Regions from separate parts of the Nocardioides sp. InS609-2 genome, predicted to be linked through region 1. Evidence: predicted binding sites of a transcription regulator. Region 1 holds the regulator's gene; each other region holds the start of a gene.

Region 1 (4,171 bases):
CGCACCAGCGAGCCCCGGGACTCCGGCGCCGTCATCTGACGGACCGCTTCTCGGGGTAGTCCGGGGCAGATCGCACCTTCCGAGGCGAAATCAGGTGCGATCTGCCCCGGACTACCCCAAGGAACGCCGGCGTACGCTCGCGACATGACCTTTCTGATCATCCTGCTCGTTGTCGTGGTGGCCGCAGTGGCGTGGAAGATGCGGGTCCCGCTGCTGGCCAAGGTGCTCGGCCAGTCCGAGGGCCGCGTCAACCGGCAGATCAACCGCAAGCGCTGACCGACGGGTCAGTTGCCCGCCAGCCGTGACAGCGCCTTGCGCACGACGGCCGGGTCGGTCGTGGTCCACATCGGCGGCAGGCTCGCCTTGAGGAACCCGCCGTACCTCGCGGTCGACAGCCGAGGATCGAGTACGGCGACCACGCCACGGTCGGTGGTCGTGCGAATGAGCCGCCCGGACCCCTGCGCAAGCAGCAGCGCGGCATGGGTGGCCGCGACCTGCATGAAGCCGTTGCCGCCCGCCTTGTCGGCGGCCCGCTGACGCGCCGACATGAGCGGGTCGTCGGGCCGCGGGAACGGGATCCGGTCGATGATCACCAGCTGGCACGTCTCGCCGGGGACGTCGAGGCCCTGCCACAGCGAGAGCGTGCCGAACAAGCAGGTGTGCGGGTCGTCGACGAACTGCCTCGCCAGCTCAGGCAGCTGAGCGTCGCCCTGGGCAAGGATCGTGAGGTGGGGGAGCCGCAGGCGCATCGCCTCGGCGGCGGCCTCGGCGGCCCGTCGTGACGAGAACAAGCCCAGCGTGCGGCCCTCGGCCGCGTCGACCAGCTCGGCGATCTCGTCGAGCTGGGCAGTGCCGAGGCCGTCGCGGCCGGGCGGCGGCAGGTGGCGGGCGACGTACAGGATGGCCTGCTGGCCGTAGTTGAACGGCGACCCGACGTCGATGCCGCGCCAGGGCAGCACGCCGTCAGCACGCTTGATCGGCTCGTCGAGCACCCGCTCGGAAGGCTTGAGCCCGAGCGAAGTGGCGACCGCGTTGAAGTCGCCGCCGAGCATCAGGGTGGCCGAGGTGAACACGACGGTCGTGTCGGTCAGCAGCTTGTCGCGCATCGGCCCCCACACCTGGAGGGGAGCCACGTGGAGCCGGGCCGGGATGCGGTCGCGGGCCTCGTTGAGCCAGAGCACGTCGGCCTCGGCATGCTTGGCCATCCGCTCTGCGTTGACGAACACCTCCTGCACGAAGCCCTTTGCCTGGGTACGGCCGGCGTCGGAGTCACCGTCGCCCGCCGACTCCTTCGGGAAGGCCGAGACCAACGCGCGGGCGGCGTCGCGCACCAGCACCAGCGCGTCGGAGAGCTGCTCGCCCATCGTGTCGATGCGACCCGGCTCGGTGCGGGACAGTGCGTCGGCGAGCGCCTCGCCGGCGTCGGACAGGTCGTCGGCCTGCTCGCCGTCGATGTGCCGCTGGGCGCGACGCGCAGCTCGCTCGACGTCGTTGGCGGCAAGCTCGTCGGTCGCCGCCTGGGTGACCCGTCCGGTGAGCTCGTGGGCCTCGTCGATCACCACCGCGTCGTAGTCGGGGATCATCGGCACCCCCTCGATCGCGTCGATCGCGAGCAGCGAGTGGTTGGTGACGATCAGGTGCGAGCGCTGGGCCTTCTCCTTGGCGCGCTCGGCGAAGCACTCCTGGGCGAACGGGCACTTGGTGGCGCCGAGGCACTCGCGGTGGTTGACGCTGACCTGCCGCCAGACCCGGTCGGTGTGCCGGGGGGCGTTGTCGCGCTCGCCGCTACCGCCGTCCAAGCTCTGCTTCTCGGCCCACTCGCGCAGCTTGATGACCTCGCCGCCGAGCGACCCGGTGGGCAGGTCGACGAGCACGCCCTGGTCGTCGGGCACGCCTTCGCGGATGCGGTGGAGGCAGGCGTAGTTGGAGCGACCCTTCAACACGGCGTACGACGTGTCGATGGTGCCGCCGACCGCCTCGACCAGGCGGGGGAGGTCGCGCTCGACCAGCTGGTGCTGGAGGGCGAGCGTCGCGGTGGCGATCACGACCCGCTTGCCGTGCAGCAGGCTCGGCACGAGGTAGCCGAGCGACTTGCCGGTGCCGGTGCCGGCCTGGACGAGGAGGTGCTCGCCGCCCTCCATCGCGTCGGCGACGGCGTCGGCCATCTGCACCTGGCCGTCGCGCTGCTCGCCCCCGAGGGCAGTGACCGCTTCGGACAGCACCTCGTGCACCCGGCTGTGCGGGTTGCTGGGGATGTCGTCCTGATCGGTCACCCGGGCACCTTATGTGCAGGCGCCGACAGTGACCGACCCACCGCGGTCACATGCGGCGCAGGACCGCCGTGACGATGCCGAGGATGCTGGCGTTGGACCCGTCGATGGGGTCGTAGGCGTCGTTGTGGGGGAGCAGCCAGACGTGGCCGTCCTTGCGCTGGAACGTCTTGACGGTGGCTTCGCCCTCGATCAGCGCGGCCACGATGTCGCCGTTCTCGGCGGTCTGCTCCTGGCGGATGACGACGAAGTCGCCGTTGCAGATGGCCGCGTCGATCATCGAGTCACCGGCGACCTCGAGCATGAAGAGCGTGCCCTCGCCGACCAGCGAGCGAGGCAGCGGGAAGACCTCCTCGATGCGCTCGTCGGCGAGAATCGGACCACCGGCGGCGATGCGCCCGACCATCGGGACGTAGGTGGCCGGCGGCATCGCGTCGCCAATGTCGGACTCGTCGATCGAGCTCTCCTCGGCCGAGTTGCCGAGCGACCGACGCGCGGCCATCACCTCGGGCAGGAACACCTCTAGGGCCCTCGGCCGGTTGGGGTCGCGCTTGAGGAAGCCCTTCTCCTCGAGCGTCTTGAGCTGGTGGGCGACGCTGCTCGAACTGGTGAGCCCGACCGCCTCGCCGATCTCGCGCATGCTCGGCGGGTAGCCGCGCATCTCGATGGCGTCCTTGATCGTGGCCAGCACGCGCTGCTGGCGGGGGGTCAGACCGGTGGCGTCGGGGGGCCCGTCGGGCATCTCGAGCACCTTCTTGCCGGTGCCGCTTGTCTTGGCCATGGGTCCTCCTGGATGTCACGCTGTGGATCGTCTCGCCGGTTGCCTCACCGTAGACCGATCACGGCATGACTTCAAACAAGTGTTCGAACGGCGTGTCGTGCCACACTCCCGGCATGGAGACGAGCTGTGTGGTCACCGGAGCCGGTCGCGGGATCGGCCGGGCGATCGCCGAACAGATGGTTCGTCGCGGTCATCACGTGGTCGTGGCCGACCTCGACGGAGCGGCCGCGACGGCCACCGCGGCCGAGATCGGGGCCGCCGAGGGCATCGCGCAGGACGTCCGCGATCCCGAGTCGCACCGGGTCGTCGCCGCGGCAGCCTCGCGCCACGGCGTACTCACCGCGTGGTTCAACAACGCCGGCGTCGGCGACGACGGCCGGCTCTCCGAGCTGATCGAGGAGCAGGTACGCCGCCTCGTCGAGGTCAACGTCCTCGGCTGCATGTGGGGCACTCGCACCGCCCTCGAGGCGTTCGGACCGGGTGGAGGCGACATCGTCAACACCGCCTCGATCGCCGGCCTCGGACCCGTCCCCGGCTACAGCGTGTACGCCGCCACGAAGGCCGCTGTCGTCTCACTGACCATGTCGTGCGACGCCGAGACCCCACGCGGCGTGCGCGTGCACGCGCTCTGCCCCGACGGGGTGCAGACGGCGATGCTCAACGCTCAGAACCCGGACGGCATCGGCTCCCAGCTCGTGCACTCCAGCACGATCCTCACCGTCGACGACGTGGCGCGTGCCGCCGTCGGGCTGGTCGGCTCGCGCCGCGTCGTACTCGCGGTGCCTGCCTGGCGCGGCGGTCTCGTCCGTGCCAGCACCCTTGCGCCCGGCGTGGCGGCCCACGGTCTCGGACTGTTCGCCGCGCTCGGTCGCCGGGCGATCGCCAAGCGCCGCTGAGCGTTCAGTTCACCAGGGTTGGCCGGGACTCGAGCACGTCGAGCTCCTGGGCCTCGTCGACCTTGGTGACAGTGCCGTCGACCCGGCCCTGGGGCTCGCTTGACGCGCATTTGGCAGGGCATCGACCTGTGGTACATTATTTGCATGCACATGCAGGCAGATCGATTCAAGAACTTCTTGTGGGCGTGACGTGAGCGTCGCGTGGTCCAAGGTGGCCGCATTCG
Region 2 (4,171 bases), 1.0 Mb from region 1:
ACCCAGGCGCTGACAGTCGGCTCGACGTACCGACTCGCCCTGGACATGACCGGCGCCTCCATCCGGGTGCTCGTCGACGGGGTGCAGGTTGTCGCGGTCACCGACGCCGGCATCGGCGCCGCCGGCAGGGGCGGCCTCGCCCTCGGCTTCCACGGCTCCTCGGCGACTACGGTGACCGACACCACGGGCATGCACCTCGACAACTTCCGAACCACTCCGGCGATGGTCGACGCCAAGGGCACCAACAGCGGTGACTACCTCAGCGGTCCTGTGCTGGGCGTTTCGGGTGCAATCGCCGGTGACGCGAGCACCGCCGCCCAGTTCGACGGGGTCAACGACTTCGCCAGCGTCAACCGTCAGGTCGCCGACGACTTCTCGATCGAGTTCTGGTTCAAGTCGACCCAGGGCATCGGCACAGGCACGCAGTGGTGGCAGGGCGCCGGTCTCGTCGATGCCCAGATCACCGGCTCGGCCAACGACTTCGGTGTCTCGCTCCGCGCCGACGGTCGGGTCGTGGCCGGAGTGGGCACGCCGGACGTGTCCATCGTCTCGACCACGGGTGGCTACAACAACGGCGCGTGGCACCACGTGGTGTTCACCCGCACGAGGGCCTCCGGCGCCCTGGCGCTCTATGTGGACGGTGCCGCGGCCGGAAGCGCCACCGGGAGCACGCTCTCGCTCACCAGCGCGTCCGCCATCAACTTCGGCCGGCTGCTGACCGGCACGAACTACTACGCGGGCGTCCTCGACGAGGTCGCCGTGTACAACACCGCCCTCACGCCGGGTGCGATCACCGCCCACTACGGCTCCGCCCAGTAGCCGGCGGGCCGGCCGGGCTGTCTACTCTGGCGCCGTGCCCCTCCCGACCATCGGCGTCTTCGCCCTTCAGGGCGACGTCCGCGAGCACCTCGCGGCACTGAGCTCCCTGGGTGCCGAGACTCTCGCCGTACGACGTCCTGAGGAGCTCGCGCGCTGCGACGGCCTCGTCCTGCCCGGCGGCGAGTCGACCACGATGTACAAGCTGGCCCGGATCTTCGACCTGCTGGAGCCGCTGCGGCAACGGGTGCGCGACGGCATGCCCGCCTTCGGGACATGCGCCGGGATGATCATGCTGGCCGACAAGGTGCTCGACGGCACCGCCGATCAGGAGACCATCGGCGGCCTCGACATCACGGTGCGGCGCAACGCCTTCGGGCGGCAGGTCGACTCGTTCGAGGGTGACCTCGACTTCGACGGGCTCGACGCACCCGTGCACGCTGTCTTCATCCGCGCACCCTGGGTGGAGAGAGCCGGTGCGGACGTAGAGGTGTTGGGCCGAGTCGAGGGCGGTCCGGCCGCGGGTACCATCGTCGCGGTCCGCCAGGGCCCGCTGATGGCGACGTCGTTCCACCCCGAAGTCGGGAACGACGCCCGGATCCACCGGCTCTTCGTGTCCCTGGTAACCGACCAGATGTCCCAGAAGTCGTAGGAAGAGAGCTCATGTCCGGCCACTCCAAATGGGCGACCACGAAGCACAAGAAGGCCGTTGTCGATGCCCGTCGCGGCAAGATGTTCGCCAAGCTGATCAAGAACATCGAGGTCGCCGCGCGGATGGGCGGTGGTGACATCACCGGCAACCCCACGCTCTACGACGCCATCCAGAAGGCCAAGAAGTCGTCGGTGCCCAACGACAACATCGACCGAGCGGTCAAGCGCGGGTCCGGTGCCGAAACGGGCGGCGCCGACTACCAGACGATCATGTACGAGGGCTACGGCCCGTCCGGAGTCGCGATGCTCATCGAGTGCCTCACCGACAACCGCAACCGCGCCGCGATGGAGGTGCGCACCGCCATGACCCGCAACGGCGGTTCGCTGGCCGACCCGGGCTCGGTGTCGTTCCTCTTCCATCGCAAGGGTGTCGTGATCGTGCCGGTCGACCAGGACGGCAAGCAAGTCTCCGAGGACGACGTGCTCGAGGCCACGCTCGAAGCCGGCGCCGACGCGGTCAACGACCTCGGCGAGGCGTTCGAGGTCGTGTCCGAGCCCACCGACCTGGTGGCCGTGCGCACTGCGCTCCAGGCCGGCGGCATCGACTACGACTCCGCCGAGGCGTCGTTCGTGCCCGACATGCAGGTCGAGCTCGACGCCGACGGCGCGGCCAAGGTGTTCCGCCTGATCGACGCACTCGAGGACCTCGACGACGTACAGAACGTCTTCGCCAACTCCGACGTCTCCGACGACGTGATGGCGCAGCTCTCCGACGACGACGACTAGCACTGCCGAACTCGCGAGGCAGAGCTGATGGTGGTCGAGTGATCCGCACGACGGAGCCTGCGAGGTCCTGACCGGCGTGTCGAGACCCGGTGAGTATGGAGCAAGCCTAACGTGGGACCGAACACACGTTCGGACGAGAGGCGGCCACATGCGGGTGCTCGGGATCGACCCCGGCCTGACCAGGTGCGGCATCGGCGTCGTCGACGGTGAGGTCGGCCGACCGCTCACGCTCATCGACGTCAACGTGCTCCGCACCTCGGCCGACCAGCCGGTCGCCCAGCGACTCGTGACGATCGAGAAGGGCATCGACGCCTGGCTCGATGAGTACTCACCCGACGCCGTCGCCGTCGAGCGGGTCTTCGCGCGCTCCGACTCCAGCACGATCATCGGCACCGCCCAGGCCAGCGGCATCGCCCTGGTCGCTGCCGCTCGTCGCGGGCTGCCGATCGCGCTGCACACGCCGTCCGAGGTCAAGGCCGCCGTCTCCGGCAGCGGCCGCGCCGACAAGGCGCAGGTCGGCGCGATGGTGACCCGCATCCTGCGCCTGGACGCCCCGCCGAAGCCGGCCGACGCCGCCGACGCGCTCGCCCTGGCCATCACCCACATCTGGCGCGGTGGCGCCCAGGCCCGCATCGACGCGGCCCTGGCTCGCCAGCAGCGCAGCGTCGCCGCCTACTCGAGGAGCAGCATCCGATGATCGCGTTCGTCCGTGGAGAGGTCGCCGCCGTCACGTTGAACTCGGCGGTGGTCGAGGTCGGGGGAGTCGGCCTCGAGCTGATGTGCACCCCCGGCACCCTGGCCACGCTTCGCACGGGCCAGCGCGCCGCCCTGCCCACCAGCATGGTGGTGCGCGAGGACTCGCTGACCCTGTTCGGTTTCCTCGACGACGACGAGAAGGCGACGTTCGAGCTCGTGCAGACGGCGTCCGGTGTCGGGCCCAAGCTCGCCCAGGCGATGCTCGCCGTACTGCCTCCTGACGACCTCCGCCGAGCGGTCGCATCCGAGGACGTCCCGACCCTCACCAAGGTGCCGGGCATCGGGCAGAAGGGCGCGCAACGGATCATCCTCGAGCTGCGCGACCGTCTCGGTGCGCCGGCCGACGTCATCCGCCGCGGCGGCCCGGTCGTCGCAGCGACGTGGCGCGATCAGGTGCAGCAGGGCCTGGTCGGCCTGGGCTGGTCGGCCAAGGAAGCCGACAAGGCCGTCGACGCCGTCGCCGACGACGCGGGTGACCAGCCTGATGTCAGTGCGCTGCTGCGTGCCGCCCTCCGCACGCTGAGCAAGGCCTAGACCCGTGTACGACGACCACCTGGACGCCGCCGAGGACGAGCACTTCCGTTCGCTCACTGTCGCGGATGCCGACGGCGACGAGCGAGCCGTCGAGGCGGCCCTGCGCCCGCGCAGCCTGGACGAGGTCGTGGGTCAGACGCGGGTACGCGACCAGCTCGGCCTGGTGCTCGAAGCAGCCCGTCAGCGCGGCCGCGCACCCGATCACGTGCTGCTGTCCGGGCCGCCCGGTCTCGGCAAGACGACGCTGGCGATGATTATCGCGCACGAGATGTCGACGCCGTTGCGACTGACGAGCGGTCCAGCCATCACGCATGCGGGCGACCTGGCCGCGATCCTCTCCGGGCTCAACGACGGCGACGTGCTCTTCGTCGACGAGATCCACCGGATGTCGCGGCCCGCCGAAGAGATGCTCTACATGGCGATGGAGGACTTCCGGGTCGACGTGATCATCGGCAAGGGCCCCGGTGCCACCGCGATCCCGCTCGAGATCCCACCGTTCACGCTCGTGGGTGCCACCACCCGCGCTGGTCTGCTGCCCGGTCCGCTGCGCGACCGGTTCGGCTTCACCGCGCACCTGGAGTTCTACGAGCCCCACGAGCTCGACCGGATCGTCAAGCGTTCGGCCGGG
Region 3 (4,171 bases), 980 kb from region 1:
CCGGACCGACACCACCAGGTCGTGGTCGATCGCGAACCGCTTCACCTCACCCGAGAGGTCGATCGGCACCGGCTCGCTGATGAGGGTCGCGGCAGTACGACGCGCGGCAGCCGCCCACGACTCCCCCTCGCGGATCGTGCCGTCGAGCTCACGGTCGCCGTGGACCACGATCAGCCGGGAGCTCATCTGGCCAGCCGGCCGCGCTCGGCGTACGTGCGGCCACCGGCGGCGTTGGCGCCGCTGAAGTTGTGCGAGGCGACGAAGGCGTCCTCATGGACCGACAGGCGCGGGTGCAGCTCGTCGTACACGGGTTGGAGATCTGGCATGCCCGGCAACCTATCGAACGTCGAGGCCCGCCAGCTCCTCCTTGACCACCGCATAGGCGACGCCGGGCGAGTGACCCTTGCGCGCCAGAATGCCGACCAGCCTCCGGGTGGCCTTGTCGGTTTCGAGGCCCGCCACCGACTTCAGCTTGCGCCGGACCAGCTCGCGGGCGAGCTCGCGCTCGTCGTCGCCGTCGACCTGGTCGAGCGCCTCGCGGGCGATCTCGTCGTCGATGCCCAAGCGCTGCAGCTCGTGGGCCAGGGCTCGTCGGGCCAGCCCACGGCCGGAGCTGCGCTGCTGGACCCACTCGCGGGCGAAGGCCGCGTCGTCGACGAGGCCGACCTCCTCGAACCGGTCGAGCAGGCGCGTGGCCAGCTCGTCGGGCACGTTCTTCTGGGCCAGCTTCTCGGCCAGCTGGTGCCGGGTCCGCGCCCGGCCGGTCAGCTGGTCGAGCAGGATCTTGCGCGCGACGGCCTCCTGGTCGGCGGGCGGACCTTCGGCCCCAGGGTCGGGAGGCACGCCGGCCTCGCGGGTCCACGCGGCGACGCCAGCTGCCACATCGCCGCACACCACACCCATCGGTGATCGAGCCTGTCGAGATTCAGAAGCTGTCGACGCCGATGGGCTCATCGGAGAGGGCCTCCTCCGGCTTGTCGACCTGCGGGCCGACACCGAGCTTCTCGAGGATCTTCTTCTCGAGCTCGTTGGCGAGGTCGGGGTTGTCCTTGAGGAAGCTGCGGGCGTTCTCCTTGCCCTGGCCGAGCTGGTCGCCTTCGTAGGTGTACCAGGCGCCGGCCTTGCGGACGAGACCTGCTTCGACGCCCACGTCGATCAGGCCACCCTCGCGGGAGATGCCCTTGCCGTACATGATGTCGAACTCCGCCTGCTTGAACGGCGGGGCCACCTTGTTCTTGACGACCTTGACGCGGGTGCGGTTGCCGACCATGTCGGTGCCGTCCTTGAGCGTCTCGATGCGGCGCACGTCGAGACGCACCGATGAGTAGAACTTCAGCGCCTTGCCACCGGTGGTGGTCTCGGGCGAGCCGAACATGACGCCGATCTTTTCCCGCAGCTGATTGATGAAGATCATCGTGGTGCGGGAGTTGTTGAGCGCACCGGTCATCTTGCGCAGCGCCTGGCTCATCAGCCGGGCCTGGAGGCCGACGTGGCTGTCGCCCATCTCGCCCTCGATCTCGGCACGGGGCACGAGCGCGGCCACCGAGTCGATCACGATCAGCGACAGCGCGCCGGAGCGGATCAGCATGTCGGCGATCTCGAGCGCCTGCTCACCGGAGTCGGGCTGCGAGACCAGCAGTGCGTCGGTGTCGACACCGAGCGCCTTGGCGTAGTCGGGGTCGAGGGCGTGCTCGGCGTCGATGAACGCCACGATGCCGCCGGCCGCCTGGGCGTTGGCCACGGCGTGCAGGGCGACCGTCGTCTTGCCGGAGGACTCCGGACCGTAGATCTCGACGACCCGGCCACGCGGCAGGCCGCCCAGGCCGAGCGCGACGTCGAGGGCGATCGACCCCGTGGGGATCACCTCGAGCGGGGCACGCGTCTCGTCGCCCAGTCGCATGACCGAGCCCTTGCCGAACTGCTTCTCGATGTTTGCGAGTGCGGCATCCAGGGCCTTGTCGCGGTCTCCACCAGCCATGAGCGTGTCCTTAGTGTCGTGTCGGAATCGGGTACGTCGACGACGCTAGAACGAGCCACCGACAGTCCCTGATCAGGAGCGTCGAAGCCTGTGGACAACCTCGGCCGAGCGTCATACCCGTGGACCAAACATAGCCCGAACAGGTGTTCGACCACCGCTGATCGGCCGGCGTGTCGCGCGCCGTTCAGACGCTGACGCGCTGGGCCGCCGGCCGGCCACTCACGACACCCGCGGCGAGCACCCCACCGGCCAGCACCGCGGCGAAGGCGGTGAGCGCCGGATAGCCCCACTGCCCCACGATCACGCCGGCCACGGCACCGGCCGCGGCAGCGGTGAGACCCATCGTCATGTCGGAGGCGCCCTGCACGTCGGTGCGTACGTCGAGCGGCGCCAGGTCGGCGACCAGCGTCGACCCCGCGACCGTCGCGCACGACCAGCCCAGGCCCAGCAGGAACAGCCCTACGAAGATCTGCCAGGACGAGCCCTCGGGCGATCGCGCGCACAGCACGAGCGAGGCGAGCAGCACCCCGGCACCGACGAGCAGCATCGCCGGCCGGCCGATGCGGTCGGTCGCGAGGCCGACGAGCGGCGAGAACGCGAACATGCCCAGCACGTGCACCGAGATGACGAACCCGATCACGCGCAACTCGGCGCCGCCGTGCTCCATGTGGAGCGGGGTCATGATCATCACCGCGATCATCACGGCGTGGGCCGACGCGATGCCACCGATGGCGGCACCCAGCGCCGGCTGACGGCGTACGGCGTCGACGGCACGGCCCCACGAGGTGCCGGTGACGTCCTGCTCGGCCGCCCCGGCCGCCGCCCGCGCCGTCAGCAACGGGTCGGGGCGCAGGAAGGTGCCGATCACGACCGCGGCGATGACCATCGCGACACTGCCCAGCAGGAACGGGCCGGTGAGCGGAGGGATGCCCAGAGCATCGGCGAGCGCGCCGGCCGGACCGGTGAGGTTGGGCCCGAGGACGGCGCCGATCGTGGTCGCCCAGACAACGATCGCAAGCGAGCGAGCGCGGGTGGCCTCCGGCGCCAGGTCGGTGGCGGCGTACCGGGCTCCGGCATTGGCAGCCGTGGTCGAGCCCAACAGTGCGGCGCCGACCAGCAGCAGTGCCATCGAGTCGACCACCCCGGCCACCACGGCAAGCAGAGCACCGGCCGCGCCGACCAGCAGACCGGTGACCTGCCCGAAACGCCGGCCGCGGTGAGACATAGCCCGGGCGAGGAGGTACGACGCGACCGCGGCGCCAAGCACCTGCGTGGTCTGCGCCAGGCCGGCCTGGGTGTCGGAGCCGGAGATGTCGCGGGCCAGCAGGGACGCGGTGGCGACACCGATGGTGATGCCGACGGCGCCGATGGCCTGGCCGACGACCAGCACCCGCACCGTGCGGCGCTGGATCGCGACCAGATCGGGAGTGCTCATTGCTGGTTCTCGGGCAGCTCGAGCTTGCGCCAGACGGCGGCCCACACGGCCTTGGGGTCCTCGCCTGCCACCAGCGCCTCCTCGGCGGTGCGACCGCCCAGCTCACCGATCACCGTGAGGCTGGCCCAGGGACGCGCGTACGACGCACCCAGCGCCGTCTCCATCCGAGCCCAGAACTCGGTGTGTCTCATGAACGGCTCGCGATGACGCTGAGCCAGGGCTCACCGGTGCGGCCGATGTTGCGGGTGAGCGTGTCGACGCGCCAGCCGGCGCCGTCGAGCACCTGGCGCAAGGGCTCCTCGCGCCAGTAGACGAACCGGCGGGGTGCGTCGATGCTGCCGTGCCTCGACCACGCCTCTCCCTCACCCTCCTTGAGCGAGACGTGCAGCAGGCCACCGTCCCGGATGACGACGGCCAGCCGCTGCAGCACGGTGGGCAGGTCGGCTCGCTCGACATGTAGGAGGCAGGCGCTCGCCCAGACGCCGTCGTACGACGCGGGAGTGCCGAGGTCGTCGTGCAACGGGTCGACGACGCTGGCCTGCAGCCCGGCGTCGCGCAACAGCCTGACGAAGCCGGGGGTGATGTCGGTGCGTCGGACGTGCAGCCCGGCCGCCTCGAGCGCGCGGGCGTCGCGGCCGCCGCCACTGCCGATCTCGAGCACGCGTGCGCCGGCCCCGAGGCGCGCGGCGAACGTCTTGATGACGGCGCGCAGCTCGTCGCTCATGACGGCGGTGCCGTCGCGGTAGGCGGCGGCGTGG
Region 4 (4,171 bases), 760 kb from region 1:
CGCGGATCCGTACCCCCGAGGCCGCGCTCCCCTACTTGCGCCAGGCCGTGGTCAACCGGTCCCGCTCGGTGCTCCGGCATCGGGTGGTCGTCGACCGGCATCTCCGTGCCGAGGCGGTCAAGCCTCTCGCGCTGGCCCCCGACGCTGAGGGAGTCGTCCTGGACGCGGCCCGGCGGGACGCCGTACTCGATGGGATGCGGTCGCTGCCCCAACGCCAGCGCGAGGTGCTCGCGCTGCGCTACTTCGTCGACCTGTCCGAGGGCGAGATCGCCACGACGCTCGGCATCTCCCGCGGCGCGGTGAAGAGCCATGCCTCCCGCGGCGCCGCCTCGTTGCGTGCCCTGCTCGGTCCCCTGCTGGAGGAAATGTCATGACCCCCGACGAGCCAGACGACAAGCTCGCCCGCGCGCTCCACGACGCGGTGTCCCGCATCGAGCCGCGCGACGCGCTGGCCGAGATCCGATCCCGTACCCGACCCCGCTCCGATGCGAAGGTGGAAACCATGAGCAACCGCACCTGGCCCCTCGTCCTCCTCGGCGCTGCCGCTACCGCCGCGGTGATCGGCGTCGTTGCCTTCGTCGGGGGCTTCGGCGGGGACGACGACCCGGATCCCGACCCTGCCGCTTCGTCGTCGCAGGCCGCCGAGCCGACGCCCTCGGAGCCGGCGTCGCCCAGCGAGCCGGAGTCGTCATCAGCGACTGTCGGCCCCGAGCCGGGAGGCGCAGTGCCTCTCTACTTCATCGGCGACACCGAGCGCGGCGGGCCGCGGCTCTACCGCGAGTTCCAGGCGGGAGACCTTTCGCTCGAGACCGCGCTCGACCTGCTCTCGGACGGACCGACCGACCCCGACTACCGCACGGCCTGGCAGAAGGGCTCGTTCGACGGCGTCGAGGACGACGGCGACGTCATCTCCGTGCGCTTCGCCGACGACTCCCTCAACACTCCCCTGCCGGGGATGTCCGAGGCGGAGGCGCAGGCGGCCGTCCAGCAGGTCGTCTACACCGTGCAGGCCGTGGCTCAGCGCCGCGCGCCGGTGCAGTTCATGATCAATGACGGACCTGCCCAGACCGTGTACGGCGTCAACACGGCCGAGCCGATCACCAACGCGCCGATCCTCGAAGCCCTCAGCCACATGAGCATCACCGACCCCGAGCAGGGCACGACCGTCAGCGGCACCCTCGAGCTCTCCGGCGTGGCCAACAGCTTCGAGGCCAGCAGCGGCTGGGAGCTGCGCCAGGGCGACAAGGTCGTCAAGAAGGGCGTCTGGATGGCCGAGGGCTGGATGGAGGACAAGCTCTTCCCGTTCGCCGAGTCGATCAAGCTCGACGGCGTTGCGCCCGGCGACTACACGATCTGGGCGACCACGGATGACCCCACCGGCGGCACCGAGGGTGTCGGCGCGATGACGGACTCGAAGGACATCACGATCCAGTAGAGTGCCTCTTCCCCCGCCTCTCGAACAGGTGTACGATAAGACAACGCACTGGCGACAGCTCTCTGGTCGCCACCTGATGCAGAAGTCCTCCGGGTTCGTGCCCCGGGTGTCGCCACCTGATGGCGCGTTGCATCGACAGTCCCACGACCCCACGGGTCGTCGTTGTCGATGGAAGGCGGTGCCCCACATGACCCATCCGGTGCTGGAGTGCGCCGACGTCATCGACTCAGCGCTCAAGGACGTGGCCGGGGTCTCGGTGCCGTTCATGGACACGCCGACCAAACGCGAGGCGCTGCTCCGCCTGACCGCGCTGACCGGGCAGCTCGAAGCGCTCCGGTTGCGGGTCATCGCCGCCGCGGACGACGTGGCCGACCACGACGGCGCCCGCGACGTCGCGTCCTGGTTGGCCAAGCATGCGCGTGTCGACCGGCCCGCCGCCGCCCGATCGGCCCGGCTGGCCGACGCCCTCGACCAACGCTGGCCGGTGCTGGCCCAGGGGTTGGCCGAGGGCGACGTGAACGTCGAGCAGGCCGCGGTGATTGCCCGCGCCCTGGACCATCTCCCGGCCGACATCCCCGCGGAGACCCGGGCTGCGGCCGAGGCCCGGCTGGTCGCCGACGCCGGCACCTTCGCACCCCACCAGCTCCGGGTCCTGGGTCGACGGATCCTCGACATCGTCGCCCCCGAGCTCGGCGAGGCCCACGAACGCCGTGCCCTCGAAGCCGAAGAACACGCCGCGCACCGCCAGACATCGCTGACCACGCATCGCCGCGGAGACGGGTCCACCGACATCCGAATCCGGGTCCCCGACGCCACCGCCGACCGACTGCTGACCTACCTGCACGCCTTCACCACACCCCGACGCCACCACCACGAGTCCACCGGCCAGCGACTGCCCCACGACCAAGCCCTCGGCCACGCCTTCCGTGCCCTGCTCGAGACCCTCGACCCACACCGGCTCCCCCTGCACGGCGGCGACGCCACCACCGTCATCGTCACCATCGACATCGACACCCTGCGCGACGGCCTCGGGATCGCCACCACCGACACCGGCACCCCCATCACCGCCGCCGAAGCCCGGCGGCTCGCCTGCACCGCACACCTCATCCCCGCCGTCCTCGGCGGCACCTCCGAGCCCCTCGACCTCGGCCGCGGCACCCGGCTCTTCAGCCGCCACCAACGCAAAGCCTTCGCCCTGCGCGACCACACCTGCCGCGCCGACGGCTGCGACATCCCCGCCGCCTGGACCGAAGCCCACCACCAACACCCCTGGTCCCACGGCGGACCCACCAACCTCGACAACGGCCTGCTGCTCTGTTCGTGGCACCACCACCGAGCCCACGACGACCGCTACCTCCACGACCGACTACCCAACGGCGACCTCAGATTCCACCGACGCAGATAGGAGTGGCAGGTGTCCGGCTAGTCGAATGTCAGCACTTCAACGGCAGGGCTTCTCGAAGGTTGTCGCACTTCCGATAGACCCATGTGCCGCTGCCGAAGCCGTCTTCGGTGCCGTCGACGAACACCTCGACCTGACCGGCCGACAAGATCCGCACGTAGGTCCGGACAGGGTCACCCTCGACCGTGTTGTAGGTCAGCATCGCCTCGGCACCTCGGCCGGCCCGCTCCGCCGCTCGCAGGCACGCCTTCGAGCGTGGGGCATACCGCGCATCGGACGGGACGAGGCGCTCGGCAGCACCACAGGATCCCACGCCGAGACGGTCGAGCCAGCGCTGGTAGACGGGGTCGTCCTGCACTTCTCGCGGGGTGGGAGCGGGCTCGCTCGGACGTGCGACGCCGGGTGTGTTCGCAGGCACAGCGGCCGACGTTTCCGCCGGCTCGCTGTGGGTGCATCCCGTCGCGAACACCATTAGGGCGAGGGCTGACAGCCAGTCCGCACGCATGACTCTCCTCCACACTTCACGGGAGTCGACGTGCTCGTCGGTGATTTGGTTCCGGTCCGGGAGCGGTTGTCCGCACCCTCACCCCCAGCGCGGGGTGCCGGCCAGCAGGGCGGCCACGGCGGCGACGCCGGCGGTCGACGTACGCAGGACTTCGCTGCCGAGCCGCACCGGCACGGCGCCGGCGGCCACGAAGGCGGCGACTTCCTCGTCGGTGAGTCCGCCTTCGGGTCCGACCACGACCACGACGTGGGCGGCGTCACCGACGGCGGGGAGCGGCTGCGCCGCCTCCTCATGGAGTACGACGACCAGGTCGGCCGCCCGGACCAGCGCTGTGGCGTCGGCTGTGTTGGCCAGGTCGGCCACCTCGGGGAACCAGGTGCGACGGGCCTGCTTGGCGGCCTCACGGGAGGTGGCACGCCACTTGGCCAGTGACTTCGTGGCCCGCTCGCCACGCCAGACGGCGACGCTGCGGGCGGCTGCCCACGGGACGATGCGGGTCACGCCGATCTCGGTCAGCATCTCGACGGCGAGCTCGCCCCGGTCGCCCTTCGGCAACGCCTGCACGACGGTGATAGCGGGTGTTGGCGCCGGCAGGACATCGATCGAGTGGACCGTCACCGAGAAGACGCGTTTGCCCGTCGAGGTCACCTCTCCGGTGGCCGACGTACCCGCGCCGTCGGTGAGCACGACCGACTCCCCCACCCGCAGCCGACGAACGGCCACGGCGTGGTGCGCCTCGTCCCCCGTCACCTCGACCGTCGCGCCCGGCCGGACGTCTGCCATCGTCGGCACCAGGTGGACGGGAAGTGACATCAGACGTTGAACGCGT

What was found. Region 1 encodes LexA, which represses DNA repair genes until DNA is damaged. Its sites were predicted from a motif close to TCGAACANNTGTTCGA; they were not measured.
Region 2: ruvC (crossover junction endodeoxyribonuclease RuvC) is a predicted target of LexA. The motif match lies at 2,371-2,386, and genes of this name have one in related genera.
Region 3: recA (recombinase RecA) is a predicted target of LexA. The motif match lies at 2,114-2,129, and genes of this name have one in related genera.
Region 4: H4Q84_RS21625 (HNH endonuclease signature motif containing protein) is a predicted target of LexA. The motif match lies at 1,456-1,471, and genes of this name have one in related genera.

Annotation. Positions count from the first base shown of each region.
Region 1 is NZ_CP060034.1:3,456,801-3,460,971, forward strand. Features, by position in the region: gene secF (protein translocase subunit SecF) at 1-39, shown strand, start outside; gene H4Q84_RS23225 (hypothetical protein) at 145-276, shown strand; gene H4Q84_RS17920 (ATP-dependent DNA helicase) at 285-2,273, opposite strand; gene lexA (transcriptional repressor LexA) at 2,320-3,051, opposite strand; gene H4Q84_RS17930 (SDR family oxidoreductase) at 3,165-3,947, shown strand; gene H4Q84_RS17935 (MarR family transcriptional regulator) at 4,138-4,171, shown strand, end outside.
Region 2 is NZ_CP060034.1:4,493,205-4,497,375, forward strand. Features, by position in the region: gene H4Q84_RS22970 (LamG domain-containing protein) at 1-819, shown strand, start outside; gene pdxT (pyridoxal 5'-phosphate synthase glutaminase subunit PdxT) at 854-1,468, shown strand; gene H4Q84_RS22980 (YebC/PmpR family DNA-binding transcriptional regulator) at 1,480-2,253, shown strand; gene ruvC (crossover junction endodeoxyribonuclease RuvC) at 2,402-2,950, shown strand; gene ruvA (Holliday junction branch migration protein RuvA) at 2,947-3,543, shown strand; gene ruvB (Holliday junction branch migration DNA helicase RuvB) at 3,563-4,171, shown strand, end outside.
Region 3 is NZ_CP060034.1:4,436,389-4,440,559, reverse strand. Features, by position in the region: gene H4Q84_RS22685 (GNAT family N-acetyltransferase) at 1-186, opposite strand, end outside; gene H4Q84_RS22680 (hypothetical protein) at 183-326, opposite strand; gene H4Q84_RS22675 (regulatory protein RecX) at 337-903, opposite strand; gene recA (recombinase RecA) at 926-1,978, opposite strand; gene H4Q84_RS22665 (MFS transporter) at 2,163-3,413, opposite strand; gene H4Q84_RS22660 (DUF3046 domain-containing protein) at 3,410-3,604, opposite strand; gene H4Q84_RS22655 (methyltransferase) at 3,601-4,171, opposite strand, start outside.
Region 4 is NZ_CP060034.1:4,217,675-4,221,845, reverse strand. Features, by position in the region: gene H4Q84_RS21635 (SigE family RNA polymerase sigma factor) at 1-374, shown strand, start outside; gene H4Q84_RS21630 (Gmad2 immunoglobulin-like domain-containing protein) at 371-1,435, shown strand; gene H4Q84_RS21625 (HNH endonuclease signature motif containing protein) at 1,623-2,840, shown strand; gene H4Q84_RS21620 (hypothetical protein) at 2,869-3,195, opposite strand; gene H4Q84_RS21615 (16S rRNA (uracil(1498)-N(3))-methyltransferase) at 3,421-4,155, opposite strand; gene dnaJ (molecular chaperone DnaJ) at 4,155-4,171, opposite strand, start outside.